DNA from 3 places in the Janthinobacterium sp. EB271-G4-3-2 genome. Region 3 is predicted to be linked to each of the others. Evidence: predicted binding sites of a transcription regulator. Region 3 holds the regulator's gene; each other region holds the start of a gene.
What was found. The regulator HrcA, encoded in region 3, represses chaperone genes, less so after heat shock. The targets are predictions, from matches to a motif close to TTAGCACTCNNNNNNNNNGAGTGCTAA.

Region 1: a site for HrcA is predicted at 2,467-2,493, ahead of rpoH (RNA polymerase sigma factor RpoH). Genes of this name have one in related genera too.
Region 2: a site for HrcA is predicted at 5,509-5,535, ahead of groES (co-chaperone GroES). Genes of this name have one in related genera too.

What each region holds. Positions count from the first base shown of each region.
Region 1 covers NZ_JACYMG010000017.1:22,723-32,933, reverse strand. The annotation lists gene ftsY (signal recognition particle-docking protein FtsY) at 1-595, shown strand, start outside; gene IGS55_RS26065 (cell division ATP-binding protein FtsE) at 606-1,349, shown strand; gene ftsX (permease-like cell division protein FtsX) at 1,346-2,266, shown strand; gene rpoH (RNA polymerase sigma factor RpoH) at 2,659-3,552, shown strand; gene IGS55_RS26050 (hypothetical protein) at 3,643-3,909, opposite strand; gene IGS55_RS26045 (hypothetical protein) at 4,087-4,539, shown strand; gene IGS55_RS26040 (antibiotic biosynthesis monooxygenase family protein) at 4,543-4,890, opposite strand; gene IGS55_RS26035 (cytochrome P450) at 4,887-5,990, opposite strand; gene IGS55_RS26030 (ArsR/SmtB family transcription factor) at 6,067-6,759, shown strand; gene IGS55_RS26025 (ABC transporter ATP-binding protein) at 6,756-7,481, shown strand; gene IGS55_RS26020 (CPBP family intramembrane glutamic endopeptidase) at 7,478-9,754, shown strand; gene IGS55_RS26015 (patatin-like phospholipase family protein) at 9,834-10,211, shown strand, end outside.
Region 2 covers NZ_JACYMG010000003.1:507,198-517,408, reverse strand. The annotation lists gene IGS55_RS10200 (POT-type proton-dependent oligopeptide transporter) at 1-484, opposite strand, end outside; gene IGS55_RS10195 (GNAT family N-acetyltransferase) at 566-1,123, opposite strand; gene IGS55_RS10190 (hypothetical protein) at 1,211-1,723, opposite strand; gene IGS55_RS10185 (hypothetical protein) at 2,014-3,108, shown strand; gene groL (chaperonin GroEL) at 3,278-4,927, opposite strand; gene groES (co-chaperone GroES) at 4,978-5,268, opposite strand; gene IGS55_RS10170 (hypothetical protein) at 5,803-6,549, shown strand; gene IGS55_RS10165 (hypothetical protein) at 6,706-6,969, shown strand; gene IGS55_RS10160 (cell division protein ZapA) at 6,969-7,280, shown strand; RNA gene ssrS (6S RNA) at 7,335-7,512, shown strand; gene IGS55_RS10150 (EVE domain-containing protein) at 7,603-8,067, shown strand; gene IGS55_RS10145 (GGDEF domain-containing protein) at 8,064-9,560, opposite strand; gene lgt (prolipoprotein diacylglyceryl transferase) at 9,725-10,211, opposite strand, start outside.
Region 3 covers NZ_JACYMG010000014.1:128,275-138,485, forward strand. The annotation lists gene IGS55_RS24305 (hypothetical protein) at 98-679, opposite strand; gene IGS55_RS24310 (hypothetical protein) at 721-1,320, opposite strand; gene IGS55_RS24315 (HAD family hydrolase) at 1,565-2,290, shown strand; gene hrcA (heat-inducible transcriptional repressor HrcA) at 2,393-3,409, shown strand; gene fur (ferric iron uptake transcriptional regulator) at 3,458-3,889, opposite strand; gene IGS55_RS24330 (outer membrane protein assembly factor BamE) at 4,085-4,726, shown strand; gene dapB (4-hydroxy-tetrahydrodipicolinate reductase) at 4,746-5,555, shown strand; gene IGS55_RS24340 (barstar family protein) at 5,564-5,890, shown strand; gene IGS55_RS24345 (CaiB/BaiF CoA transferase family protein) at 5,993-7,240, opposite strand; gene IGS55_RS24350 (acyl-CoA dehydrogenase) at 7,240-8,418, opposite strand; gene IGS55_RS24355 (LysR substrate-binding domain-containing protein) at 8,580-9,476, shown strand; gene IGS55_RS24360 (VOC family protein) at 9,473-9,838, opposite strand; gene IGS55_RS24365 (DUF6597 domain-containing transcriptional factor) at 9,916-10,211, opposite strand, start outside.

The sequences.
Region 1 (10,211 bases), on a different contig from region 3:
GATGATTTCCGGCGTGAATGGCGCCGGCAAGACCACCACCATCGGCAAGCTGGCCAAGCACATGCAGTCGAACAACCAATCCGTGCTGCTGGCTGCGGGCGACACCTTCCGCGCCGCCGCGCGCGAACAGTTGATGGTCTGGGGCGAGCGCAACAACGTCACCGTGATTTCGCAGGAATCGGGCGACCCGGCCGCCGTGGCCTACGACTCCGTGCAATCGGCGAAAGCGCGCGGCATCGACGTGGTCATGGTCGATACGGCCGGCCGCTTGCCGACGCAGTTGCACCTGATGGAAGAATTGAAGAAAATCAAGCGCGTGATCGGCAAGGGCATGGATGGCGCGCCGCATGAAACCCTGCTCGTCATCGACGGCAACACGGGCCAGAACGCCCTCACGCAAGTGAAGGCCTTCGACGATGCCCTGCAGTTGAGCGGCCTGGTGATCACCAAGCTGGACGGCACCGCCAAGGGCGGCGTGCTGGCGGCGATTGCCCGCGTGCGTCCCGTACCCGTGTATTTCATCGGCATCGGTGAGAAAATTGAAGACTTGCAGCCCTTCGTGGCTGCCGAATTTGTCGAAGCGCTGCTCGGATAAGCCTACCTACATGATTGAATTTCAGCACGTCTCCAAGCAATACTCCCCCGATGCCGTGGCGCTCAGCGACATTTCGCTCAGTGTTGCCAAGGGCGAGCTGGTGTTTCTGGCCGGCCCGTCCGGCGCCGGCAAATCCACCCTGCTGAAAATGATCGCTGCCATGGAACGCCCCACGTCGGGCAAGCTGATCGTCAATGGCCAGGACATGGCAAAGATCAAGCCGGCCGGCGTGCCCTTCCTGCGCCGCAACATGGGCCTGATCTTCCAGCAGCAAAAGTTATTGAACGACCGCTCCATCCTGGCCAACGTCATGCTGCCGCTGCTCGTCGTCGGCGCGCACAAGGCGGCCGCCGAGCAGCGCGCGCGCGCCGCGCTCGACAAGGTGGGATTGCTGGACCGCGCCATGGCGCGTCCGCTGTCGCTGTCGGGCGGCGAGCAGCAGCGCGTGTCGATCGCGCGCGCCATCGTCAACCGGCCGCAGATCATCCTGGCCGACGAGCCGACGGCCAACCTGGACCGCGCCAGCGCCAACAAGGTGCTCGACGCCCTGAAAGCCTTCCATTCCGTGGGCGTGACCTGCCTCATTTCCAGCCATGACGAACAGATGCTCGACGCCGCCGCCCGCGTGATTCACCTGAAAAACGGCCAGCTGGTCGCCATCGACAAGGCCACGCAAGCGCCCGTCTTCGCTCCGCCCGATCCCGATTTTGCACCGTCCCCCGGCCAGGACGACGCGCAGGGAGAACAGCCATGAGAGGCTGGTTCCGTCAACACCGCTTCGCGCTGGGCTCGGCGCTGATTCACTTGCGCAAGTCGCCAGGCGGCTTTCTATTGAACGTCGTCGTCGTCGCCATCGCCCTGTCGCTGCCGTTCGCCGGCTTGACCATGCTCGACAATGTGCGCCCGATGTCGGAACAGATGTCGGTCGATCCGGAAATCAGCGTCTTCCTGAAGATCGACACGCCGCGCGAGCAAGCCGTGGCCCTGGCCAGCGCCATGCGCAAGATCGTGGGCGAGCAAAAGGCGAAAATCGTCTTCATCCCGCGCGAACAGGCGCTCGACACCCTGAAAAACAAGAATGGCCTGGCCGACGTACTGAGCACCCTGGGCGACAATCCCTTGCCCGACAGCTATGTGCTGAAACTCGACGCCTTCAGCAGCGCCAGCGAAGCGCAGGACGTCGATGCCGTGGCGGAACAATTGCGCCACTTGCCCGGCGTGGAATCGGCGCAAGTCGATTCGGCCTGGGTCAAGCGCCTGGCGGCCCTGCTGGGCGTGCTGCGCCTGGTACTGCTGCTGCTGGCGATCACCCTGGGCGTGGCCGTGATCGCCGTCGTCTTCAATACCATCCGCTTGCAGGTGATGCAGCAGCGCGATGAAATCAGCATCTCGAAACTGATCGGCGCCACGGACACCTTCATCCACCGCCCCTTCTATTACACGGGCGCCCTGCTGGGCCTGTGTGCCGGCGCGCTGGCCTTGGGCGCCGTAGCGCTGGCCTTGCAACCGCTCAATACCGCAATTGCCGAATTTGCCCGCCTGTATGCGTCCGAATTCCAGCTGGTGCCGCTGGCGCCGCTGCCGATGGCAGGCTTGCTGGCCGTCAGCGCCGGCCTGGGCCTGATCGGCGCCTTCCTCTGCGTGCAGCGCCACCTGGCGCGCCTGAACTGACCTCCCCTGCCATGGCGGCGCCTTCGCTGCCGCCATGCGTCCCCCATACTGCTGTTATCTTGATATTAAGCAAGTATTCTTAAGGCTCGCTTCAGCCAAAGGCCGTAGACTAACTACGTGTTCAAATCGCTGTTCAGAGATATATATCAAGCATTAAATCATCATAGTATTTAGGCTATCAGGTCGATTAAATGTGCTGATTGGCACTCTCAGGCAGAGAGTGCTAATATAGGGACATACCAAAGGCAGTAGCGCCATGGACGCCAGATGAAGATGGTGCCGCGCTCTGCAAAGTGCAAGACCGAATACGCAAAAACGAACAGACAAGAGGACCACGTCGCGTGACGTGGCCAACTGGAACAAAGCAAGACTACGAGGGAGAAAACATGACTATGATGTCCGCAACGTCCGCATTGGTTCCGACCAAAAGTAATGCGCTGGGCCTCGGTTTCACTGGCAATCTGGGCAATATCGATGCCTATATTTCGGCCGTGAACCGCCTGCCCATGTTGACCCACGACGAAGAAATTTCGCTGGCGAAACGCCTGCGCGAAAAAAATGACCTGGCCGCCGCGCAAGAGCTGGTGCTGTCGCACCTGCGCCTGGTGGTCTCGATTGCCCGCGGCTATCTGGGCTATGGCTTGCCGCATGCCGACCTGATTCAGGAAGGCAATATCGGCTTGATGAAAGCGGTGAAACGTTTCGATCCGGACCAGGGCGTGCGCCTGGTGTCGTACGCCATGCACTGGGTGAAAGCCGAGATGCATGAGTACATCCTGAAAAACTGGCGCCTGGTCAAGGTCGCGACGACGAAGGCACAGCGCAAGCTGTTCTTCAACCTGCGCAGCCACAAGACGGGCCTGGACGCGATGACGCCGAAGCAGATTGATGCGCTGGCCAAGCTGCTCGACGTGAAGCGCGAAGAAGTGATCGAGATGGAAACGCGCTTGAGCGGCCGCGACATCGCGCTGGAATCGCCGACCGACGATGAAGACGACAAGTTTTCGCCGATCGCCTACCTGTCGTCGGAGCAAAGCGAGCCGACCAAGGTGCTGGAAGCGGAACAAGTGACGCGCCTGCAATCGGAAGGCCTGGAAACGGCCTTGAGCAAGCTCGACGCCCGTTCGCGCCGCATCATCGAAGCGCGCTGGCTGGCCAACGACGACGGTTCCGGTGCCACCCTGCACGCGCTGGCAGAAGAGTTCGGCGTATCGGCCGAACGCATCCGCCAGATCGAAGTGGCGGCGCTGAAAAAAATGAAGGGCGCTCTGGCAGCCTGGGTGTAATCGCAAGCAATGCCGCAATGCAAAAGGCGCCGCAAGGCGCCTTTTAGTTTTACAAGTTGATGCTTATCAACAGATAAACATGGCAGCCCATTAAGCTGCGGCCAAGCCCTTGACGAGGACTTCGGCGACCAATTCATTCAGATCCGCGCCGCGCTCCTTGGCCAGGGTCTGCAATTGCAAGACCAGATCGCTGTTCAGCTTGACGGCGAATGGCACCAGGCCCAGGGCCTGATCGCGCTTGCGCTGCTCGCGGCGGTCGACGACCACCGCTTCCTTACCGAATGCACCGGCGCCGGGAACATTCATCTTTCCCATCAGTTTCTTGGCATCGCTTTTGGCCAGGTCGGTTTTTTTCATGGTTGTTTCCTGATTTTCAAAACAGCCATTTTACGCAGTAATCGGCGCGCCGCGTGGCCGGCGCGTCAATTCATCGGCAGCACGCCAATAGTGCGCCATAAAAATATCATTTTGTTATTATCATTTATCCCACGCGTGCACAGGCACGCCCGGGACGCTCTACCTGAAAGGAAAAACATGCAATATCTGACCCGCTCTTATCGTACCGTGCTGCTTCCCCTGCTCATCGTCTGCCTGGCCGTGCTGGCCGGCTGCGGCGCGGCCGGCAGCGCCGGCGACGCGGAAAACACGCCGCGCAGCGTCACCCACGTGCTCTCGCCGGGCGAACAGGTCGCCATCACGGCCACCGATACCCTGAAACTCGAGCGCGTCAATGACAGCCGCTGCCGCAAAGGCGCCGTGTGCGTATGGAAAGGCTACGTCAGCTACAGTTTCAGTTTGCTCAACAGCGCAGGCAGCACCGACATCGTGCTGTCCGATTCCATGCCGGGCGCTTCCAGTTCCGTCACCGTCAACCACCTGACGTTCACTTTGCTCGACGTCGATCCGGCCACGCCGCCCGCCCTGAACGCGGCCGAACCCACCTACCGGGTCAAGGTGAAAATCACGCAGGGCGCCCTGCCCCGCTAAGCGTCAGGCATCGTGGCGCTGGCGGCTGTCGGTCGGCGCCTGCTGCCGCTCCAGCAGGCCGTAATCGCGCACGACGGCGGCGATGCGCAGCCGGTAGTCGTCGAACACGCCGTGCCGGCCAGCCGCTTGCGCCGCCCGGTGGGCTTCCAGCCGCCGCCACTGCGCCAGCGCCGCCTCGTCGCGAAAGAACGACAGCGACAGCAACTTTCCCGGCTCGCTGAGGCTGCTGAAACGCTCGATGGAAATGAAACCATCGACTTCGTCGAGCAAGGGCCGCAGCGCGGCGGCCAGATCCAGATACTGCTGGCGCCCTTCCGCACTGGGCCACACTTCAAAAATCACGGCGATCATGCGCTCGCTCCTTGCGTAAACACGGGGATGCGGGCGTTCAGCGACGCTTGATAACGCCACGCCAGCGGCAAGTCTTCCAGCCTGTCGGCCCACGCCTGCAAACAAGCTGCGGCGATGGCGTGCGCGATGGACTGGCCCGGACAGACGTGGCGGCCATGGCCAAAGCCCGACTCCGCATGGCCGGCGCTGGCCAGCACGACGACGATCATCTGCCCGGCGGGTACACACACGCCATCGCACTCCACAACGTCCGCCGTATAGCGGCGCGTGTTGTGGATCGGGGGATCATGGCGGCTGACTTCGCGCAGCATGGCCGGCCACCGCTCAGGCGACGCGCGCAGTTGCGGCAACAACTCCGGCTGCGCGCGCAAGGCAACTATGGCGTTGCCCAGCAAGCCGGCCGTGGCGTCGCAGGTCTGCGACAGCAAGCCCACGAGGTTGGACAACAGGCCGCTCCCCATGGCATCGGTCTCTGTCACGATACTGGCGAGCAGGCTGCCCGGCCTCGCGTTACCCTCGCGCAGCAAGTGGCCAAAACCTTGCAGCAGGGAATCGGCCGCTTCCTGCGCGCCAGCCAGCTGTTCACCATTGCTCAGCGGCGACAGGCAGGCGACGAAATCACGCGTCCAGGCGGCCAGCGCCGGCCATTGCGCTGGCGCAAAGCCCAGCAAGTGGGCCATGGCGAACAGGGGCAGTTGAAAAATCGCCTCGTTGAGCTGGATGGCGCTGGCGGGCACGCGGTCGCCGGCAAACTGCATCACCCGTCCGTGCAGGCGAACCACGTCCACCTGGCCCAGCGCGCGCGCCAGCACCTGTTTCGGCACCGTATGCCGCTCGCCATCATTCATGCGTACCAGTTCGGCAAAAATCGCGCCGCACGGCGTGCCTGCCAGAGACTCCGGCACGGCCAGTCCCGGCGGGCGCACGCGGCAAGCGGGATGCTCAAGCACGGCGCGCACGCCGGCCGCGCCCGTCGCCAGCCAGCAATCGAGTGCCGCATCGAAACGCAGCGGCGGGCCGTCCGCCAGGCGGCGATAGTAGTCATACGGCGCCGCGTGGGTAACGGCGGAAAAAGGGTCGGCGGGGTCGGCTAGCAGCATGCGCATTCCATTGCAGTGAGGTGGGGATACGAGTATGCTGGTCCTTCCACCACAACACTTCGCCGGCGAACGAATCATGGATGACAAACTTCCCTCGGCCGACATGGGCCTGGCGCAACTGGCCGGCGCCATCGCCGAACCGGCCCGCGCGCGCATGCTGTGCAGCCTGCTCGATGGCCATGCGCGCACAGCCACGGAATTGTCGACGCTGGCCGAAGTGGGCGCCTCGACGGCCAGCGCCCATTTGAGCCGGCTGCGCGACGATGGCTTGCTGTCCATGGTGGCGCAGGGCAAGCACCGCTACTACCGCCTGGCCAGCACGGAGGTGGCGCGGGCGCTCGAAGCGCTGCTGGTGGTGGCCGGCGTGCCGGCAACGCCGTTTACCCCATCCACGCCGGACCGCCTGCGCCATGCGCGCACCTGCTACGACCACATGGCCGGCACGGTCGCCGTCGCCATGCACGACCAGTTGCACGCGCAAGGCTGGCTGCTCGATGATGGCGGCGAATATCGTCTGTCGGAAGCGGGCGCGGCCGGCATGGCGGCCTTGGGCATCGACGTGCCGCAACTGCTCCAGCAGCGCCGCCGCTTCGCTTGTGCCTGCCTGGACTGGAGCGAACGGCGCGCCCACCTGGGCGGCGCGCTGGGGGCGGCCCTATTGCAACTGGCCCTGCGCCGGCGCTGGGCCGAGCGCGAACTCGACAGCCGCGCCCTGCGCCTCACGCCGGCTGGCGAGCGGCGCCTGCTGGCCGCCCTGGGTGCGCCATGATCGCCTTCGAAGGTTTGTCCAAACAGTACGGCACCTTCGAGGCCGTCAAGCCGCTGACCTTACAAGTGGGCAAAGGAGAAGTCTTCGGCTTCCTGGGCCCGAATGGGGCCGGTAAAACCACCACCATCCGCATGCTGATGGGCATCCTCGTGCCCAGCAGCGGGCGCGTGCTGATCGATGGCCTCGATTGCCACCGCGATGGCGCCGCCGTCAAGCGCAAGGTGGGCTACCTGCCCGACAATCCCATCTTCTACGATTATTTGCGGGGACGTGAAATCCTGCAATTCGTAGCCGAAATGCATGGCTATCCACGCGCCGAGGCGGCCACGCGCACGGCGCGTCTGCTGACGGAATTCGGCCTGGACGAGGCGAGCGAGGATTTCGCCGTCAATTATTCGCTGGGCATGAAGAAAAAGCTGGGCCTGGCTTGCGCGCTGATCCACGATCCCGCCGTGCTGATCCTCGATGAACCGATCAACGGCCTCGACCCGCGCGCGTCGCGCGACGTGCAGGAACGCTTGCTGCGCATCGCCGCGGCCGGCACCACCATTTTTGTTTCCACGCATTTGCTCGACATGGCGCAAAAGCTGTGCAGCCGGGTTGCCATCATCCACCGTGGCGCCCTGGTCGCCACGGGCAGCCTGGACGAGATCCGCCAGCAGCTGTCCAGCGACGGCAGCCTGGAAGACCTCTTTTTGCAACTCACCGACGAAACCGCATGACACCGGCGCCGCCCACCGCCTGGCGCGCCGTCTGGCTGCTGACCCGATTGCGCCTGCAGCGCCTGCTCAACGTCAGCGGCAAGGGCTTGGCGTTCCATCGGGGAGGCAAGAGCCGGCCCGCCACGCCAGGAAAGAAACGAGGACGCTGGCTGCTGGGCGCGCTGCTGGTCTTGCCCATGCTATTTGCCTCCGGCAATATCGCCCGCCACAACCTGCTGAACATGCATTGCCTGCTCGACCAGGTGACCGTTTGCCAGGCCAAGGGCAGCCTGCAGGCGGGCGAGCGCGTGCTGGCGCCCGTCATCGCCCACTTGATCGAACAACCGTTCAGTGCGGCGCTGGCGGGCGCCCTGACCCTGCAATTGGCGCTGCTGTGGCTGGTGAGCCTGCTGCTGCCGCTGGGCATGGGAGAACTGTCGAAGCCAGACTGGGACTTGGAATGGCTGGTCACCCTGCCCGTCGACAAGGGCACCCTGCTGTGGGCGCGCGTGCTCGAACGCACGCTGCTCAACCCGCTCGGCCTGCTGGTGCTGTGGCCCGGCACCTCCATGATCGCCTGGTATTCGGGCCAGGGCTGGTTTTCGCCGCTGTCGGGGCTGTTTGCCTGCCTGCTCTTGCTGGCCCTGGCGGCCATGTTGCGTACCCTGATCGACACGGGCTTGCGCCTGTCGCTCAGTCCTGCGCAGCTGGGCAACTTGCAGGCCCTGCTGTCGGTGGCCGGCCTGTTTCCCATGTATATGGGCATGTCGTTCAGCATGGGTACGGGTGGCTTTGCCCACGCGTGGGCGGCGGCCATGCCGGCCTGGACCGGCTGGACGCCGCCGGGCCTGCTGGTGAGTTTGCTCAATGCCCAAGGTGCGGCAGCGGCCTTGCCGGCCGTCCTGCTGCTGGCGCAATGCCTGTGCTTGATGCTGCTGGGCATGGCCCTGCTGCGCCGCCAGCTGCGCCACGGCGTGGTGGGCGCGGGCCAGCGCGCGGCCGGCCGCAAGCGCCCCCCTGCAAACCAGTCCGCTGGCAAGTGGCGCGCCCGCCCCGGCACGGTGATCCAGCGCCGCGAGCTGACCTTGCTGCTGCGCGACCGCAATTTTCTCGTGCAAACCCTGCTGATGCCCTTGCTGATCCTCGGTGGCCAGGCCGTATTCTCGGGCCAGGCACGCGACCTGCACGAGCTGCTGTCCAGCCCCGCCTTGCTGGCTTCTACCGGCTTTTTCCTCGGCACTTATGTGCTGATGATGTCGGCCTTCCAGACCATCAACAAGGAAGGCGGCGCGCTGTGGCTGCTGTACACGTTTCCCGTCTCCATCGAGCAGGCACTGCGGCAAAAGGCCCAGCTGTGGGCCGCGCTGGCCCTGCTGTATCCATTGATCCTGTTCGGCGCGGCGCTGGCCCGGCTGCCCGCCTGGTCGTGGCAGACGGCGGGCCTGATGCTGCTGGCCCTGGCCGGCATCCCTTTGTACTCGATGATCGCCGTGGCGCTGGGCGTGTTTGCCAGCGATCCGCTGGCCACGGAAACCACGGCCAAGGTGCGCCCCACTTACACGTATCTGTATTTGCTGCTCACCGGCCTGTACATTGCCGCGCTGGCCGCCGGCAACCCTGCGCAGCAACTGGTGTTTGCCGTGCTCACGGGCGCGCTGGCCGTGGCCCTGTGGCAAAAAGCGCGCGATGCGCTGCCTTACCTGCTCGATCCCGCCGCCTCGCCGCCGGCGAGAATCACGGCGGCCGACGGCCTGATCGCCGTCATGCTGTTTTTCATTGTGCAAACCTTGCTGTTGATCCTGCTCAAGGACCAGGTGGCCGCGCCGCTCACGTATGTGCTGCTGCGCCTCGTATATTGGCGCGCCGGGACGGCCGGCGTGCCGCGCATAGCACAGGGCCGCCAGCCGTGGCGCCGGGGAGTCGTCGGCGCCTGTGCCGCGGTGCTGTTCGGCATCGGCTACGCGGCCTTGTTGCGGCCTGGCACGTTTCCACCGGCCGGTGGGCATTGGCTGTGGCTGCTCACCCTGAGCGTGCTGGCCGCGCCCCTGTGCGAGGAATTCATCTTCCGCGGCTTGCTGCAGGGCGGCTTGCGCCGCTCGCTGCCGGCCTGGCAGGCGGTCACTGTCGCCGCCGCGCTGTTTGCCGTCATGCATCCACCCGCCGCCATGCTGCCCGCCTTCGTACTGGGCCTGTGCACGGGCTATGCCTACGAGCGCAGCGGCGCGCTGCTGGCACCCATGCTGGTGCATGCCGGCTACAACGCGGCCCTCCTCGCGTACCAGTTGCATGGATAGATACAGGCACAGACAAGTTTGCTAGAATCGCACACGATTTCCGTCCGTATCCCAACCAATGACTACGCACAGATCACGCATGAATCCACGCTTGTTTGCACCATGTATCCTCGTTGCGCTGCTGAGCGGCTGCACGGTACTCGCCCTGCGCCCCAACAGCGGCGTCGAAAACCGCATGTTCACCGTGCAGGAAGCTCCGCGCCTGCGCATCGACGCGCCCAAGGCGCGCATCCAGAATCCCATGCCCAACGACCACTTCATCGGCATCGCGCTGTCCGGCGGGGGCAGTCGCGCGGCCAATTTCTCGGCCGCCTCGCTGGAGCAGCTGGAACAGTTCGGCCTCGTCAGCGGCGCTTCGGCCATCTCCGGCGTGTCGGGCGGCGCCATCGCGGGCGGCTACTATGCGCTGCATGGCAAGCAGACGGATTGGCCTTTGCTGCGCAGCAAACTGAAAACG
Region 2 (10,211 bases), on a different contig from region 3:
AGTTGATGATCCAGTAGAACAGGTCGAAGACCAGCTTGGCCTTGTGCTTGTTGGTCTGGTCGAACTGGTCGCCGACAAACGAGGCCACGAGCGGCTTGATGCCGCCGGAACCGAAGGCGATCAGGAACAGGCCGAAATAGAAGCCGTTGACGCTGTTTTCAAACAGGGCCAGACAGGCATGGCCGGCGCAATACACGAGGCTGAGCCAGAAGATGGTGTTGTACTTGCCGAAGAAGCGGTCGGCCAGCCAGCCGCCCAGCAGCGGGAAGAAGTACACGCCGATGACGAAGGTGTGGAACACGTGCTTGGCTTCGCCCGTGCGCTGGTCGATCGGGATCATCAGCAGCAGGGTGCTGATGAGGAATGGCGTCAGGATGTTGCGCATGCCGTAAAAGCTGAAGCGTTCGCAGCCTTCGTTGGCGATGATGTACGGTATTTGCCGGGGCATTTTGCCCGTGGCGGTTTGTGTCTCGGCCGATGACATTGGCTCTCCCCAAGTTTTTTTTGTAAGCCGCGATGCTAAGGCCTGCCGCGTTTGCTTGCAACAGAAAAAACGGCCTGTCCGCTATTTCGCAGGGATTTGTAAGGTATTGATTTTCATAAAGACATTACTTTCGGCACTTGCATGGGCAGGGCGGGGCAGCAACAGTTGCATTTGCAGCATGCCATCCGATGCGGGGCTGTCCGCCAGGGTGAATCCGCAGCCCAGGTACAGGCTCAATGCCGCGTGGTTGTCCTGCGCCACGGCCAGGCGCACGCGGGCCAGTTCGGGCACGCTGCAGGCGTGCGCGACGGCCGCCTGCACCAGTTGCCGTCCCGCGCCGCAGCCGCGTGCCTGCGGCGCCATGTACACGCCCCACAGGCTGGCCTTGTCATGCACGACGGCGATCGGCTCGCGGCGCAGACCGGCAATGCCGATCAATTGTTCCTTGTCGAAAACGCCAAATATTATTTGGTACGATGTGGCGCGCAAGCGCTCGGCTATCTGTGCCAGCGGCAAGCCGCTTTCCGCCGCGTATGTCGTGCAGAAGGCGGCGGGCAGTTCGGCGATGCCGGCCAGGCGCAGCGCGCGGTAGGCGCTGGCGTCGTCAGGCGTGAGGGGGCGGACAGTGGCGGCGGGCATGTGGCCGAGTATCAGGCTTCGATACCAGAAAGTAAAGCTTGCGCTGCAACGCCAGCGTCCCGCCGCAGGGGACGCCCGTGTGGAGCGTTACTGCGTCGCGATGCGCTGCATGGGCGCGTTGTCCTTGCGCCATTGTTCCAGGCTGATCAGGTCGCCGCTGGCGATGTCGTCGACGAGGATGCGCTTGCCGTCGGGCGTGACGACGAAACTTTCCCAGCGGTGCGCCGCATCGGGCGTGCTTTCGAAAAAGCTCAGCTGATAGCAGGCGACGCCATCGACGAGGCGCGTCTCGGGCGACGTCTCCATCACGGCGCCGTGTGCGCGGCCGCCCGAAGCCTTTTCGATATGCGCCGACCAGGTCTTGATTTCCGGCAAAGCCAGCAAGGCATCGACGGCGCGCGCGTTCTGCTCTTGCGCCGTCGTCTGGCTGCTCGCGGCAGGGGAATGGTCACCATGCGGCGCGGATTGCTGGTGCAGGTAGAAAGCGCCGAGCCCGGCGGCCAGCAAGCCGGCCAGGATGCCGGCGATGATGGTGGTTTTGGAAGAAGAGGCGCGTGGCGGCATGATGGTGGGATGAGAAAGAACGACGATGGCGGCCATGCTAAAGCAAAACGCACAGGCCGGCAATCACAGGGGGCGGCCAGCCGGCCGTTCACGCTGTCGATGCCGCATCCAGAGCCGGTTGTTCCTTCTTTCTACCGGTTTGCCTTTCGGTGTTGTTAAAACGGTATAGGTCCGTCAAATTTCCAAAATGAATCAATAAATACTTGTATGAAATTGCTTATGTGCTAACTTTGGTGCAGGAAGCCATGCTGCAGGCTGCCTGTCGCGCTGGCGAGGCACGGAATGTCCGGCTTGGGGCTCAGCGCATCAACATCCACGGAGAAACGATGAACATGATCAAACGCACGGCGCTGCTCGCCGCGTCATGCTTTCTGGCCGCGTGCGCGAGCACGGGCAAGCAGTTTCCAACGATTCATGAATCGGCGCACACCGCTGCCGGCGCTGTGGAAAAGACCCTGCCGGCCGGTGAGGCGCTTGTCATGCTGCGCCAGCTATCACCGCATGCCGACATGGCCGAAGCCGTTTACCGGCGCGATCTTGCCGTGTCGGAACGCCAGGAGCGCGCCTGCGATTATGTTACTGCCACGGATGCGCCTGCCTTGCGCAGCGGCTTGCCCGATGGCTGGTTCCGGCTGAATCAGCAACTTGTAAAGCAACTTGGCATGCAGCCGGCGGCGGGACAGGGCGGCCCGCTGCAACCTTGCCGTGGCGCCAAGGGCTTGCAATATGAGACCTATATCAGGCTGGATGCGGCGGGCCGCCCGCTGGAGGCGGTACTGGCTTTTCGCGGTACGGAAAATACCACGTATGAGTGGCGCAGCGACTGGATCGCCAACTTCAGCAACGTCGATTTCGGCGTAGGCGCCAATCCCCAGTTCAGCGAGGCCCGGACAGAAGGGGGGCGCCTGATCGAAGCGCTGGTGCGCGTGTTGCCGAAGACGGCGTCCTCGGCTGTCTGCAAGGCAGCCATGGGCCGGGACGAGGGCGTGCAAGCGCCCATCGACCTGGTCGGTCATTCGCTGGGAGGGGGCTTGGCGCAACATCTGGCGTATAGCAGCAAGGCGTGCGATGTGCGTGCGACGGTTGCCTTTGACCCCAGTCCGGCAACCGGCTGGTTCTTCTTACATTGGCGCAACTACGTGGTGACGAAGGACCCGAATATCTCCCGTGTGTATCTGGATGGCGAGGCGCTGTCGTTTGTGCGCAAGATATCGACCAGATTCAATCACGCGCGCGATTACCGGCGCGACATCCGCATGACTTTTCCCGACGTCGATGTCGGGGCATTCGGGCGGCATAGCATGACGTTGCTGGCTGCCGGCATCAAGTATGCCGCGAACGGCCTGCCGCCCGATGATACGGAGAAGCGCATCGATTATGCATCGGCCGTCGTGTATCCGGAAAGCCTGAGCCAGAACTGAGGACGTGTTCGCGGCAGCGGCGACAAGCGCCAGGCGAAAAAAAAAGCTACCTTCCGTAGAAGATAGCTTTTCGGGGCTGCCGGGCTGGGATAAACAGCTTTTGGTCTGCCTGTCCTGGCCCGGCGATGCATCCCTGCGCGCCGTCGCCTGCGCGCGGGGACGCCGGACATTACATCATGCCGTCCATGCCGCCCATGCCGCCCATACCACCCATGCCGCCGCCCATGCCGCCGCCTGCTTTGTCGTCAGCGATTTCGCAGACCATGCAGTCGGTCGTCAGCATCAGCGAAGCGATCGAAGCGGCGTTTTGCAGCGCCGAACGGGTCACTTTGGCTGGGTCCAGAACGCCCATTTCAACCATGTCGCCATACGTGCCGTTGGCAGCGTTGTAGCCGTAGTTGCCCGTGCCAGCCAGTACGGCTGCCACGACGACCGAAGCTTCTTCGCCAGCGTTTTGCACGATCATGCGCAGTGGCTCTTCCATTGCGCGCAGGACGATCTTGATACCAGCGTCTTGATCAGGATTGTCGCCTTTGACCGTGATGTTGGCGCGAGCGCGCAGCAGGGCTACGCCGCCGCCTGGCACGATGCCTTCTTCCACGGCAGCGCGGGTAGCGTGCAGTGCATCTTCAACGCGTGCTTTTTTCTCTTTCATTTCGACTTCGGTGGCTGCGCCAACCTTGATCACGGCAACGCCGCCAGCCAGTTTGGCGACGCGCTCCTGCAGTTTTTCACGGTCGTAGTCCGAGGTCGCTTCTTCGATCTGTACACGCACTTGTTTCACGCGTGCTTCGATCGAGGCAGCTTCGCCGGCGCCATCGATGACGATGGTGTTTTCCTTGCCCACTTCGATGCGTTTCGCTTGGCCCAGTTCGGCCAGGGTCACTTTTTCCAGGGTCAGGCCGACTTCTTCAGCGATCACTTGGCCGCCGGTCAGGACAGCGATGTCTTCCAGCATGGCTTTGCGGCGGTCGCCGAAGCCAGGTGCTTTCACTGCGCAAGTTTTCAGGATGCCGCGGATGTTGTTCACAACCAGGGTCGCCAGCGCTTCGCCTTCGATGTCTTCCGCGATGATCAGCAGTGGACGGCCAGCTTTTGCGACTTGTTCCAGTACCGGCAGCAGGTCACGGATGTTCGAGATTTTCTTGTCGCACAGCAGGACGAATGGGCTGTCCAGTACGGCAACTTGTTTCTCTGGGTTGTTGATGAAGTATGGCGACAGGTAGCCGCGGTCGAACTGCATGCCTTCAACGATGTCCAGCTCGTCGTTCAGCGACTTGCCGTCTTCCACGGTGATGACGCCTTCTTTACCGACTTTTTCCATCGCTTCAGCGATACGCTCGCCGATCGAGTAGTCCGAGTTCGCCGAGATCGCGCCAACCTGGGCGATTTCCTTGGTCGTGGTGCAAGGACGGGCGATTTTCGCCAGTTCTTCGACGGTGGCAGCAACTGCCTTGTCGATACCGCGCTTCAGGTCCATCGGGTTCATGCCGGCGGCAACGAACTTCATGCCTTCGCGCACGATGGCTTGTGCCAGCACGGTCGCGGTGGTGGTGCCGTCGCCGGCGTTGTCGCTGGTGCGGGAAGCAACTTCCTTGACCATTTGCGCGCCCATGTTCATGAGCTTGTCTTTGAGTTCAACTTCTTTCGCTACCGACACGCCGTCCTTGGTGACGGTAGGGGCGCCGAACGAGCGTTCCAGCACGACGTTGCGGCCTTTCGGGCCCAAGGTGACTTTGACTGCGTTGGCGAGGATATTGACGCCTTCGACCATCTTGGCGCGCGCTGCGTCGCCGAATACTACTTCTTTAGCTGCCATGTTCAATTCTCCTGAGTTTCGGGATGTATCTGTCTACAACGTGGAAACAATTACTTGACGACGATCGCCATGATGTCTTCTTCGCGCATGACCAGCAGCTCATCGCCGTCAACTTTGACGGTTTGGCCGGCGTATTTGCCGAACAGGACGCGGTCGCCTACTTTGACATCCAGAGGACGGACTTTGCCGTCGTCGAGAATCTTGCCATTGCCTACGGCAAGGACTTCGCCTTGATCCGGTTTTTCAGCAGCTGCATCAGGAATGATGAGGCCGGACGCAGTTTTGGTTTCCTGGTCGAGGCGTTTGACGATGACGCGATCGTTCAATGGGCGCAGATTCATACAAAACTCCTTAAAGTTCAATGGATAGGTGTTGCTAAATGAATACATGCCTGGCACAGCGCCAGACCTGCTTTCAGTGACCGCCGTTGAAAGCAGCCCGCAACGGTCAAGCAAACCCCATGTCATCGAGTGCGTGCCAGCTAGGCAGTGGTGGCATCGCGGCGTCGCCCGCCGCGTAGCGTTCCCTGCTGTTGCCCGGCAGACACCATCATGTCCTGAGGATTGCTACGAAAGAGTTTGTTAGCACTCTCTACTAACGAGTGCTAATTATAGGGACGGTAGGGGGCTTATTCAAGGGCTTATTCTCCGGGAAGATAAGCTTGGACGTTCTGCGCAGCCTGCATTTACGCAGGGTTTGCGCAAACGCAAGCCTCGTTCCCGGGCGTCAGCAACAGGCGCGACTCTAGCATGCCCGTCAGGCGAACGGCGTTCCTGTACGCACAGGAAACACAGTTTTGCTATGGACTTTGATAAGATGATTGTAATTGCATATCAATATCGCCCTATATCGTCACCTGCACCAGAAAGCACACCATGCCATTGACCACTTCCCGTTCCGCCCTGCGCCTGCTGGGCGTCACCCTCATCGGTCTCGCCTGTCTGGGCAATGCCGCCGCGCAAACGCCCACCATCGTCGACGAGATCACCGTGGCCGCCTTGACGCCGCAGGAAAAGGAAAGGCTGCTGAACGAGCTGTTCAACGATCTGAACAAGGACGACGACGACCAGGAAGCGCACGTGTGGGACAACGGCGCCGACCGCGGCGTGCTGGTCAAAGTCACGTATAACTTCAGCAACTCCGGCATGACGGAACACAGCCTGAAGGCGCACATCTGCCGCGACCTGAAATTCGTCGTCACGGCCGGTGACAAGTCGCAAGACCTGAGCCGCCGTACCTGTTCGCAGAGCAGCGGCCGCTGGGACGTGCAGGGCAAGGATCCGGCGCCCGTCGTGTATCCGCCTTTCCTGTCCGACGTCACCATCGCCAAGCTTAATGCCAAGGAAAAGCAAGCCCTGTTGACGGCCGCCGTGCGCACCTTGAAAGATGAAGAGGATGGCAAGACGCGCCAGTGGAGCAACAAGGGCCTGGGCAATGCGGTACCGCTGGCGGTGCGCCTGACGCCCTCGCTGACGGACGGCAAACCTGGCAGCTACGGCCGTACTTGCCGCGATTTGACGATGGTGCTTGACGGCAAGGGTGGACAACAGACGCTGACGCGCCGCTCTTGCGAAAACCGCTATGGCGGACTCGATATCGAACCCGATTACGTCGACGAGTAAAACGCCGCCATCGCGGCGCTGGCAGATGCGCGCACTTGGCGAAAAGCGCCGGAAAAAGCGTGTATTTCACGGCAACTGACCTGCATTGATGTAAATATGTGTGACAGCGGCGTGATTCGATTGACGCCCATGGAGCGTCCGCCCTATAGTGGCGGGATGATTTCCGAATTCAACGAATTATCCGACAAAATAGGCCTGCTGGCCGAAATGACCCATGCGCTGCGCCGTGAAAACGCGCAACTGCGCAAGGACAATGCCGCGCTGGCCGCCGAGAACGCCCTGTACGTGCAGCGCATGCGCGAGGCGCAGGAGCGGGTCGAAGCGTTGCTGGAAAAAATTCCCGAACTAGTGCAAGCCGGCCTGGAGCAAGCCGCTTCGGAAGCGGGCGCCTATATTGCCGAGAACGAGAAGGAAGCGTGATGCCGCGTGTCGATGTCAATATCATGGGTCAGTCCTACAGCATGGTGTGCCGCGACGGTGAAGAGCGCGCGCTGCGCGAAGCGGCGATCTATCTCGATAGCAAAATGAAAGCCATCCGCGACGCGGGCAAGGTCAAGGGCAACGACCGCATCGCCGTGCTGGCCGCCCTGGGCGTGGCCGCGGAATTCCTCTCCGTGAAGTCGCCGCAAGGTCCGCTGTCGGAATTGACGATCCTGGAAGTGAAGCAGAAAATCTCGGCCATGCATACTGTTCTCGATAGCGCTTTGACGCCCCAGGAAAACCTTTTTTAAGCGTGCACGCGACGATTTGTCTTTGCGATGCGCGATCAAAGGAGTAAACTTGGGTCTACCCTGCGGTGTTCGCGATTGCCATATATTCCTTGAACCATTTATGCGCATCGGTTGCGAATTTTGTTTGATGGGAGTGAGCGTCGCTCGTTCGACGAACCCGAAATTGAACTAACGTGACCACCTTGAACCGTTTGGTTCGGGATGCCGGCATAGCGGCACAGGCGGGGCCCAATTCGCAGTAACTTGGTAGTACAACTGAAAACGGTTGCAGCATTGATGCGCAACCGTTTTTTTACGCCTGTCGCTTTGATACGGAGTCTGCATGAAACAATACTGGCTGATGAAATCCGAACCCGATGAAGTGAGCATCGACGACCTGATGGCCGCGCCCCAGCACACCATGCCGTGGTTCGGCGTGCGCAACTACCAGGCGCGCAACTTCATGCGCGATGGCATGCAGCCGGGCGATGGCGTGCTGTTCTATCACTCGAGCTGCCCGCAGCCGGGCGTGGCGGGCGTGGCCGAAGTGGCCAGCGGCGCGTATCCCGATCACAGCCAGTTTGAAGAGGGTGGCAAATATTTCGATGCCAAGGCCACGCCGGAGCAGCCGCGCTGGATCAGCGTCGACGTGCGCGGCGTGAAGAAGACGGCGCTGCTGCCCCTGTCCGAGATGCGCCGGATGCCGGAACTGGAAGACATGCTGCTGCTCAAGAAAGGCAGCCGGCTGTCGATCACGCCCGTGACGCCGGCGCAATGGAAAGTGATTACCCATAAGCTGAAAGGCTAGGCTTCTACCCGGTTGCGGCCATTCTGCTTGGCCCGGTACAGGGCCTGGTCGGCGGCGGCCAGCAATTGTTCCGGCGTCTGTCCTGCGTCGCTCAAGGCCAGGCCGATGCTGGCCGTCACCAGGCCGCCGCGCGACGGCGCGTGGACGATGGCGGCAGCGGCGATCGCTTCCTGCATCTTGTGCGCCACGGCCAGTGCGCCGTCGCCATCGGTGGCGGGCAGGATGGCGGCAAACTCCTCGCCGCCGAAGCGCGCCGCCAGGTCGCTGGCGCGTGGCAGCGCCGAGTGCAGGGCGGCCGCGATCCGCACCAGGCAGGCGTCGCCATACGGGTGGCCGAAGGTATCGTTGAGGCTTTTGAAGAAATCGATATCGATGATCAGCAGGGCCAGCCCTTGATGGTTGCGCGCGGCGCGCTGCCACTCCAGCTGTAATGTCTGGTCGAAGCAGCGCCGGTTGGCGATGCCCGTCAAACCATCCGTCAGCGACAGCTTTTCCAGCTTGTCATGCGCGGCGCGCAAGGCCAGTTCGCTTTGCATGTAGCGGCTTTGCAAGGTGGCCGAGCGCAGCGCGTGGACCAGCAGCGCGACGAACAGCGACGCCGCCGCCAGGTAGAAATGCGCGCGCATGACGGCAAAGCCCAAGCCCAGCAAGGCGGCCGTAAAGAAGATGGGACTGAAATTGTCGATCAGCAGGGTCAGCTTTTGCGGGGCTTGCTGCGCCTGCGTACTTTCGGCCGCGGACTGCGCCGCCGTGACGCGCGTGGCCAGCAGCACCAGCAGCAGGAACGGCAGGCTGGGCAGCACTTCGCTCCACGCTTGCGTCACGCCATGCAAGGTCAGATAGTTATACGCGGCCGCGCAGCCCGCATAGCACCACAAAAATACCGTCAGCAACAGGTAAAAGCGGCCTTGGCCGCCATCGCGCCGGTGCGCCAGCAGGCGTAGCGAAGCGCAACAGGCCAGGACCAGGTTTTCCACGTTGTAGGTCAGCACCAGCAGGCTGGCGGGAATCGGCGCGATCGAGCGCTGGTCGAAGGGCGACACGGAAAAGATGGCTGTATAGGCCAGGTAGGCCGCCAGCAGCACCTGCACGGCATCGAGCCATTGCAAGGTGCGCGAGCGATGGTTGTGCGTTACGGACGACATGGCCAGCAGCAGGGGCGCGCCATACATGAAATAGGCGAAATCGGAAAAATACGTGGCGTCGGATGCCACTTGTCCGCTCAGATCCTGCCAGGCCGACAATATCATGCCCGTGCTCCAGAACAGCATGGCCACGGCGAACAGGGCCCAGCCTGTCCTGACGGCGCCTGCCGCGCTGACGTAGGCGCAGCGGCAACATGCCGCCAGCGCCAGCAGGGGCGCGACAATGTTGAACGCATAGCTGACGTACGGCGCGTGCGTGCCGGCCCAGGCCGTCAAGGCCAGCTGCGCCAGCACATAGCTGGCGCCCAGCGCAATCGAGTACGTCAGTTTTTGTCCGGCAGGCGGCATGGCAAGGCACTCCCCGGTGGCGGCATGTGAAAACGATGATACCGAGATGTCAACAGCAAGTCTATTCCACGAGGAAATTTAATTGTATTGAGGGAAATGTTGCGGGGGAGGCAGGGAGGGAGAGTGGCGCGCCTGCCTGGCGCGCCACCTGGAGAACGGCGGTTTTACGTGTTGGCCGGACGCGCCTTGGTGGGCGGGGCGCCCATTACCTGGCTTTTATATGCCCACACCAGCAGGGCGATGGCGCCGACGATCATCGGCAGGGACAGCATCTGGCCCGACGTGATCGGCACGCCAAGCCACACGACTTCCCAGTCCGGCGTGCGGAAGTATTCGGTGATGAAGCGCGCGCAGCCGTACAGCAGGGTAAACATGGCGCCCACGGCCATGCGCGGACGCTGCTTGCGCGCAAACAGCCACAGGATGATGAAGACGAGGATGCCGTCGACCAGCATCTGGTAGAGCGGCGACGGGTGCACGGGATACGGAATGCCTGGCCACTGCATGGCCCACGGCAGGGTTTCCGGCGCGATGCGGCCCGGCAGTTCGGCATTGATGAAGTTGCCCAGGCGGCCGGCCGCGTAGCCGAGCGGCACCAGCGGGGCGATGAAGTCGAGCACGTCGAACAGGTTGCGGCCCGCCTTGCGGCCC
Region 3 (10,211 bases):
CGCCACATATAACTCCAATTTATCTTTGTAATATCAATTATATATTTCAGTGATATCTCTTCCTGGCAGCCGCGTGGCGGCTGCCAGCGTCACAGCGTTAGCCCGGATTGCAGGCGATCTGCACGGTGGTCACGTTCGCTTCGCCCATGGTACCCACGCCGGTGCCCGGCGCTACGGCGCATACCAGGCCGGTCGGCTGGGTGAATACGCTGATGCCATACTTGTCGCCATCGGCGACAGGCGCCGCCAGGGTAAAGGTCGTGCTGCCTTTGGCCACCGTGGTTTGCGCATTGCCGTTGATCAAGACCAATCCATCCGCCGTCAGGCCGCTAACCGTGCCACCCACCGTATACCTGTTTTGCGAACAGGAAACCGATGCCTGGATACTGACGTAGTGGCCAGCCGAACCGGTGCCGCCACTGATGGTGCAATTCATGTGGGCAGGGTTTTGCTTGACCGTGATGTTGTAGTCGGTGCCGTAGTCGATGCGTTTGCCAAAGGTGAACGTGGTGGTGCCGGCGGCAGGTGAGACGCTGTCGCCGCCGTTGACCAGGATCAGGCCGTTGGTGTTCAAATTGCTGATGGTGCCGCTGACATCATACGAGGCCTTGCCGCCGCAAGCGGCCAGTCCCAGGGTCAGCAACAGCGCGGCGAGTGGGCGCAGGCAGGATAACTTCATGTATTTCTCCAATCCAATATAGTGGTGACGAATCGCGTGGCTTACAGCGCCGTGCAGTTCAGTGTGGCGCCGGTCGTGGCGGCGGAACCCATGGTGCCGACGACATCGCGGCCGTCGGCACTGGCCGAACCCACGAACTTGCAGGTCTGGCCCGCTGGGTAGGTCGTTATCACCATGCCGTACTTAATACCGTCATCGACCGTCGCAAACGTATAGGTGGTGCTGCCTGCCAGCGGGCTGGTGCTGTTGTTGCCAATGGACAGGGTCAGGCCGTTCGCGGTCAGGCCCGTGATCGTGCCGCTCAGCGGGTAGCTGTTGGTCTGGCAGGTAACCACGGCCGGCGATGCGGAGTAGCTCGACGCCTTGCCGCTGCCGTTGACCATTTTGCAGACGGCGCCTTTCGGCTGCTGCTTGATGGTAATGTCATAGCGGTCATCATTGTTGAGCAGCTTGGTGAACGTAAAGAAGGTCGCGCCGGCCGCGACGGGCAAGCTTTCGTCGCCATTCTGGAGGATCAGGCCATCTTTTGCCAGGTTGGACACTTGGCCTTGCAGATACAGATTGCCGCCGCTGCCGCCGCAGGCCGCCAGTGTGACGGCGCAAGCCGCCGCCAGCATCGAGCGCAGGTACAAATTTTTCATACATTCTCCAAAACGAATTAGGTTGGGTAGCGCAACGCGGACGCTGGCGCCGCATTGGAATGGCGCCTATTTTAGTCTATCTGGCAAGCTGAATGATCTTGCCTTGTATCACCCTGTAACAATTTTTCGCCGGGAAGCGCTGGCCCGGCCCCATTTCACGGGGGCGCAGCCATGCCGGAGCCGGCGATCGGTGCGACAATAGACGCAGGCTGCGCACCGTGACGCGGCATCCACCGTGAATCCCATGTCCCTTGCTACTGTAAAACCTGCCGTGCCGCCCAAGGCCATCCTGTTCGATCTTGACGATACCTTGTGGCCCATCGCGCCCGTGATTGCCGCCGCCGAAACCCTGCTGCACGACTGGCTGGCCACGCATGCGCCCAAGGTGGCGCAGCAGTTTTCCATCGAGGTGCTGCGCCAGCACCGCCTGGCCATGCTCAATGAACAACCGCATTTTCATGGCAACCTGATCGAGTTGCGCCGCGCGGGCCTGCTGACCGCCTTCGAAGCTGCCGGCGAGGATCCCGCCCTGGTCGACGGCGCCATCGCGCAGTTCCTGGCGGCGCGCCATCGCGTCCAGCCGTATGACGATGTCTTGCCGGGCCTGGCCTGGATGGGCCAGCGCATGCTGGTCGGCTCCATCTCGAACGGCAATGCGGACCTTGACATTATCGGCCTGGCGCAGCATTTCAAGGTATCGATCGCCGCCAGCGACTTTGGCGTCGCCAAGCCCGACGCCAGCATCTTCCTGGCCGCTTGCGCCGCGCTGGGCGTGGCGCCGCATGAGGCCGTGTATGTCGGCGACGATCTGTATTTCGATGTGACGGGGGCGCAAGGGGCGGGCATGCGTGCCGTGTGGATGAACCGCAAGGGTAGCGACGCCCACCTGGCCGCCGGCGTGCAGCCCGACGCCATCTGCGCCAACTTTGATGAATTGCTGCTGTGGCTGCAGGGGCAACTGGAAGATTGATCGCCGCCGGGCGGACGAACGTGCATAATAGGCGCTGTTGATGCACGTTCGGCCGCTTTCGTTGCCGCTTGCCTAACAAAATACTTGCTTAAATAAAACACCATGCAACTCGATACACGTGCCCAAACACTGCTGAAAGCCCTGGTCGAGCGATATATCGCCGACGGCCTGCCGGTCGGTTCGCGCGCCTTGTCGAAAATTTCCGGCCTCGACCTGTCGCCGGCCACGATCCGCAACATCATGGCCGATCTGGAAGAGCTCGGTTATGTGTCCAGTCCGCATACCTCGGCCGGACGCATCCCCACGCCGCGCGGCTACCGCATCTTTGTCGACACCTTGCTGACCGTCCGGCATCTGGACGAGCACATGGTGGAGTCGCGCATGCGCCTGCAGACGCCGCAGCCGCAAAAAACCATCGCCAACGCGGCGCAGATGCTGTCGTCGCTGTCGCAGTTTGCCGGCGTCGTGCTCAGCCCGCGCCGCGAATCCGTGTTCCAGCAAATCGAATTCCTGCGCCTGTCCGAAAAACGCATCCTGCTCGTCATCGTCGCGCCCGGCGGCGACGTGCAGAACCGTTTATTGCTGACGGAGGCCGACTATACGCCGGCGCAACTGGTGCAATCGGCCAATTACATCAACCAGAACTATGGCGGCCTGTCATTCGACGCCGTGCGCGTGCGCCTGCAAGGCGAATTGCGCCAGTTGCGCGACGACATGGGCAGCCTGATGCAGGCGGCCGTGGAGGCGGGCAGCGAAGCGATGGCCGACCATAGCGACGACATGGTGATTTCCGGCGAGCGCAACTTGCTCAGCGTGAGCGACCTGTCATCGAATATGCATTCGCTGCGCCAGATGTTCGACATGTTCGAGCAAAAGACGGGCTTGATGCAGCTGCTCGACGTGTCGAGCAAGGCGACGGGCGTGCAGATTTTCATCGGCGGCGAATCGAACCTGGTGCCGATGGATGAGATGAGCGTGGTGACGGCGCCGTATGAAGTCAACGGCAAGATTGTGGGAACGTTGGGAGTGATCGGACCGACGCGCATGGCTTACGAGCGCGTCATTCCGATTGTCGATATCACGGCCAAGTTGCTGTCAAGCGCGCTCAGCCATCATTGATCGTACTGCCTGACGCGCCAGCCGCTCCATGGGAACGGCCGGAACGAATCAGGCGGTTTTGTGCGGGCAAGCCGTCTTGGTGCAGTTGCCGTAGATGGCCAGCGCGTGTTCGGCGATCTTGAAGCCGCGCTCTTCAGCCACTTTTTGCTGGCGGATTTCGATTTCTTCGTCAAAGAATTCTTCGACCCGGCCACAGTCGAGGCACACCAGGTGGTCGTGGTGGGAGCCTTCGTTGAGTTCGAAAATCGCCTTGCCGGTTTCAAAATGGTTGCGGTTGAGCAAGCCTGCCTGTTCGAATTGGGTCAGGACGCGGTAGACAGTTGCCAAACCGACATCCATATTGTCGGCCAGCAGAATCTTGTAGACGTCTTCCGCGGTCAGGTGGCGTACCGGGCTACTCTGGAAGATATCGAGTATCTTCAGCCGTGGCAGGGTGGCTTTCAGGCCGCTTGCCTTGAGATCACTAGGATTGTTACTCATGTTTGTTGCTCGTATGTGGGTCAGGTGCTTTATCATATAGCGTTTTAGCGGGGAGTGCCAAAATATGCATTTTTTGGCAGGCCGGCCACTCCTGGCGTTTTGTTCATCAAATTGAGGTCATTTATGCGCGTAACACCGGCTGTATTGCCATCTCTCTGGCACCGTATTTCATTCCGAGCACCAGTCGTGGCAGGCATGGTCTGTGTCGCGCTGGCCATGTCCGGCTGCGCCAGCCGTGGCATCCTGGGCGAAAAGCCGGCAGCTGCTCAAAAAGAAGGCAAGGAAGTGGTTCCTGAACAGGGCGCACAAACGACCACCATTACGCCGCTGCAAAAATTCATGTGGTTTTTCTCGCCCTACCGTCCTGACATTCAACAAGGCAACTTTGTCTCCGAAGAGATGCTGGCCCAGCTGAAAGTGGGCATGACGCGCGACCAGGTGCGTTTCGTCCTCGGCACCTCGCTGCTGACCGATATCTTCCATGCCGACCGCTGGGATTATCCATTCCGCCTGGCCCGGGGCAGTGGCGAAACCACCAGCAGCCGCGTGGTCGTGTACTTCGGCAAGGATGGCAAGGTGGAACGTTTCGAAGGCGGCAACTTGCCGACGGAGAAAGAATACATCGACCGTATCGCCGGTCCGTCGCCATTCGCCAAGGTTGCCAAGGCCGACGTGCCTGCCGCCGTCGTGCCATCGCCCGTGGCGCCAAGCGCCGTGCCGGTGCCGGCCGATGCCGCCCCTGCTATTCCTGTGAGCAAGCCTGAAGTTGCCCCTGCACCCGCAACGGCGCCTGCCGCCGAGCCTGCACCTGCACCTGCTGCCGAACCCACCAAATAAGCTGTTGTAAGAGAATAAAATGACTGAACTGAAAATCGCCATCGCTGGCGCCAGCGGCCGCATGGGCCATATCCTGATCGAAGCCGTCAGCAACGCGCCCGACGCCGTGCTCGCTGGCGCGCTCGATCGCGCCGGTTCGCCGTCCGTCGGCCAGGATGCCGCCGCTTTCCTCGGCAAGCCTGCCGGCGTGCCGATCGAGTCCGACCTGGCCACCGGCCTGGCCGGCGCCGATTACCTGATCGACTTCACGCGCCCCGAAGGCACTTTGCAGCATCTGGCGTATTGCGCCGAGCACGGCATCAAGATGATCATCGGCACCACCGGTTTCGATGACGCTGGCAAGGCCGCCATTGCCGCGGCCGCCGAAAAAACTGCCATCATGTTCGCACCGAACATGAGCGTGGGCGTAAACGTCACCATGAAGCTGCTGGAACTGGCCGCGAAAAGCCTGTCCGAAGGCTACGACATTGAAATCATCGAAGCGCATCACCGCCACAAGGTCGATGCGCCCTCGGGCACTGCCCTGCAAATGGGGGAAGTGGTGGCCGGCGCCCTGGGCCGCGACCTGAAGGAATGCGCCGTGTACGGCCGCGAAGGCGTGACGGGCGAACGCGACCCGTCGACCATCGGCTTTGCCACCATCCGCGGCGGCGATATCGTCGGCGACCATACGGTGCTGTTTGCCGGCATCGGCGAGCGCATCGAGATCAGCCACAAGTCGAGCAGCCGCGTCACCTACGCCCACGGCGCCCTGCGCGCCGCGCGTTTCCTGGCCGACAAGCCGACCGGCCTGTTCGACATGCAGGATGTGCTGTCGCTGAAGAACTGAGGAAGACCATGGCCACTGCCATCCTGAATGGAAAAGACATCAGCGACGAAGCGAGCTTTCACGCGCAATGCGTGCAAGCCTTCGGTTTCCCCGAGTTCTACGGCAACAGCATGGATGCCTGGGTCGATTGCCTCAGCTACCTGCGCGACGATGAAAACATGACGCAGTTCCGTTTGAAGCCGAACGAAGTGCTCGAGATTGTTGTGCAGGATGCGGAAAGCATGAAGGCGCAAGTGCCGGACTTGCTGGAAGAAATCACGTTTTGCATCGCCGGCATCAATGAGCGCTATGACGATTACGGTGAAAAACCGGCATTGAAACTGGTACTCAAGTGAATAGCATCGTAGGTCGGATTAGCGGCAGCGCCGCGTAATCCGACACATTGTTGGCTGTGCAAGTCGGATTACGCGCAAGCGCTAACCCGACCTGCCCAACATTTACACCACCTTGCGCTCGCGCAAACCGTCGATCTCGCCGCCATCAAGGCCCAGCCACTGCTGCAGCACCTCGTCCGTATGCTGCCCCAGCAAGGGCGGCGGCAAGCGGTACTGTACCGGCGAGCCGGACAGGCGCACGGGATTGGCCACCAGTGCCACCGTGCCCGCCGTCGGATGCGGCATCTCCACTTTCAAGCCACGTGCCACCACTTGCGGGTCGGCAAACACCTGGTCGATGCGGTTGACGGGGCCGCACGGCACGGCTTGCGCCTCGAAGGCGCTGATCCACTCGGCCGTCGTGCGCATGACCGTGGTCTGGCGCATCAAGGGGATCAGGATCGCCCGGTGCGCCACGCGCTGCGGATTGGTGGCGAAGCGTTCATCCTGCGCCCATTCCGGGTGGCCGGCGACGGCGCAAAAGCGCGAAAACTGCCCATCGTTGCCGATCGCCAGAATCATGTCGCCATCGGCCGTAGGAAAGTCCTGGTAGGGCACGATGTTCGGATGCGCATTGCCCATGCGCTGGGGCACCTTGCCGCCGCACAGGTAATTGGCGGCCTGGTTGCCCAGCGCCGCCACTTGCACGTCGAGCAAGGCCAGGTCGATATGCTGGCCCAGGCCCGAGCGTTCCCGTTCGGCCAGCGCCGCCTGCACGGCGATGGTGGCGTACAGGCCCGTCAGGATGTCGGTCTGCGCCACGCCCACTTTTTGCGGCCCGGCGCCCGGCTGGCCATCGGGCACGCCCGTGATGCTCATCAAGCCGCCCATGCCCTGGATCAGGAAGTCATAGCCGGCGCGCGCCGCGTACGGCCCATCCTGGCCAAAGCCCGTGATGGAGCAGTAGACGAGGCGCGGATTGAGCGCCAGCAAGCTGGCCGCATCGAGGCCGTATTGCTTCAAGCCGTCCAGCTTGAAGTTTTCCAGCAGCACGTCCGATTCGGCAGCCAGCTTGCGCACCAGCGCTTGCCCTTCTGGCGCGGCCAGGTCGATGCACAGGGAGCGCTTGTTGCGGTTGGCGCACTGGAAATAGGCGGCCTCGGCCGTGTCGCGGCCATCCTCGTCTTTCAGATACGGCGGGCCCCAGGAGCGCGTGTCGTCGCCGCGGCCCGGCTGTTCAATCTTGACGACGTCAGCGCCCAGGTCGGCCAGCATTTGCCCGGCCCACGGGCCGGCCAGCACGCGCGACAGGTCGAGCACGCGCAAGCCGGTCAGCGGCGCGGGGCGCAAGGTGGAAGCCAAGGCGTCCATTAGTTGAAGGCGGCGATGCCGGTGATGGCGCGGCCGATGATCAGCGCGTGCACGTCGTGCGTGCCTTCGTAGGTGTTGACCACTTCCAGGTTGACCAAGTGGCGGATGACGCCGAACTCGTCGGAAATGCCGTTGCCACCCATCATGTCGCGCGCCACGCGGGCAATATCGAGCGCCTTGCCGCAGCTGTTGCGTTTCATGATGGACGTGATTTCCACGGCCGGCGAGCCTTCATCCTTCATGCGCCCCAGGCGCAAGCAGCCTTGCAAGCCCATGGTGATTTCCGTCAGCATGTCGGCCAGCTTCTTTTGCACCAGCTGGTTCGCTGCCAATGGGCGGCCGAATTGCTGGCGGTCCATCGTGTACTGGCGGGCCTTCAGGTAGCAGTCTTCGGCCGCGCCCAGCGCGCCCCAGGCAATGCCGTAGCGGGCGCTGTTCAGGCAAGTGAACGGGCCTTTCAGGCCGCGCACGTCGGGGAAGGCGTTTTCTTCCGGGCAGAACACTGCATCCATGACGATTTCACCGGTGATGCTGGTGCGCAAGCCGACTTTGCCGTGGATTTCCGGCGCCGACAGGCCTTTCCAGCCTTTTTCCAGCACGAAGCCGCGGATCGCGCCTTCATCGTCCTTGGCCCAGACGACGAACACGTCGGCGATCGGGCTGTTGGTGATCCACATCTTCGCGCCCGACAAGCTGTAGCCGCCCGGCACTTTACGGGCGCGCGTGACCATGCTGCCAGGGTCGGAGCCATGGTTCGGTTCCGTCAGGCCGAAGCAGCCGATGAATTCGCCCGTCGCCAGTTTCGGCAGATATTTTTGTTTGGTTTCTTCGTTGCCAAAAGCGTTGATCGGTACCATCACCAACGACGATTGCACGCTCATCATCGAGCGGTAGCCCGAATCGACGCGTTCGACTTCGCGCGCGGCCAGGCCGTAGCACACGTAGTTCAGGCCGGCGCCGCCGTATTCTTCGGGAATGGTGGTGCCCAGCAAGCCCAGTTCGCCCATTTCGCGGAAGATGGCCGCGTCCGTGCGGCCATGGCGGAACGATTCGAGTACGCGTGGCACCAGGCTGCCCTGGCAATAGTCGCGGGCCGCTTCCAGCACGGCGCGTTCGTCGCCCGTCAGTTGTTCTTCCAGCAGCAGGGGGGAATTCCAGTCGAATACGGTTTTGCTCATCACAGGCCTCGCAGGTGAGCGCCGGTGATCGGCGCAAGATTGAATATGGCTCATGGTAGGTTTTTGCCTAGCCTTGCGCAAACGATTTTTTTGCACCCAGACATGCGTATGGCGCATATCTTGCGGCATACTAGGAGCCTTTCACCGGCCGGATACTCCCCATGTCACGCAAAATTCCCATGCTGCAAGCCCTGAACTGCTTCGAAGCTGCTGCGCGGCACCAGAGCTACACGCATGCGGCGCGCGAACTGTCGCTGACGCAAAGTGCCGTGTCGCGCCAGATATCGTCCCTGGAAAGCTTTCTTGGCGTGCAACTGTTCCAGCGCACGCGCCATGGCGTGCTGCTGACCAGCGCCGGCGCCGCGTATGCGCGGCAGATCGCGGCCCGTCTCGATGGCCTCGAGCGCGACACGCTCGACACCATGGCGCGCCAGGGCGGTGGCGGGGCCTTGCAGCTGGCTTCGGTACCCACGTTCGCCACGCGCTGGCTGATGCCACGGCTGTCGTCACTGGCGGGCTTGCACCAGGACATCGTCGTGCACATCGACGCCTACACGAAACCGTTCATGTTTGCCGATACGGAATACGACGGCGCGCTGTACGCGGGCACGCCCGAGCAGCTGGCGCGCTGGCCCGGCACGCGCGCCACCTTGCTCATGCATGAAGAAATCGTGCCCGTCGCCAGCCCCCGTCTGCTGGCCACGCGCAGCGCCTGGCAGCCGCAGGATTTGCTGGAGCTGACCTTGTTGCAACAAAGTACGCGCCCGGGCGCCTGGCGCCAGTGGTTTGACGCCATGCAGGTCGATGGGGAAGGGGCGCGCTACGGCGCCCGCTATGAGCTGTTTTCCATGCTGGCCATGGCGGCCGTGCAGGGGCAGGGCGTGGTCTTGCTGCCACGCATGCTGGTCGAGGCGGAACTGGCGCGCGGCGAGCTGCGCATCGCATGCGAGCGCCCACTGCGCGGCCAGCGCGCGTATTACCTGATCACGCCCGAGGCGGCGCATGAAAAACTGGCCTTGCAGCAGTTCCGGCGATGGTTGCAGGACGAGGCGGCTTAGGCGACCTTGGCGGTATCGAAATGGGGATTGTCGATCAGGCCGATCTGGTTGCCGAACGGGTCGAGCAATTCCACCGTGCGGATGCCGTCGCCCACGTCCGTGAGCGGGTGGTGCAGGGTGCCGCCCAGCGCAACGATGCGCTCGGCCTCTGCCTCGATGCCGTCCACGCCCCAGTACGTCACGCTGCCCTGCGTGCCAGGCTGGCCGTCCGGCAGCAAGCCCAGCTCGAAGCCGCCGATGGCAAAGCCGACATAGAACGGCTGGTCGAAGTAGGGGGCCGTGCCGAATACCTGGCTGTACCAGGCCTTGGCCTTGTCCAGGTCGGGGACGGGATAGGTGACGGTGCGTAAACCCTTGATCATGTTCTGCTCCTGATGAATGAAGAATAAGGCCATCATGCCACCGGTGCGCGGCGCATGATTGTAAAAATGGAAGGTATTCAAGTGCGCCGGCCCGCCAGCCACGCCTCGGGCGAACTGCGGGCGAAATCCTGGAAGTCGTGGATCAGGTGCGACTGGTCGAAATAACCATATTGCAAGGCCACTTGCGCCCAGTCCTGTTGTCCGTTCAGGCTTCGCATGCCCTGGCTGGCCGCGCGGAAGCGGCAGATGCGGGCAAACAGCTTCGGGCTGATGCCCACTTGCTGGCGAAATTGCAGCGCCAGGTGCTGGCGTGACACGCCCAGCTGCCGCGCCAGGCCATCCACGCGCACCTGGCCCGATGCCGCCTCGATGG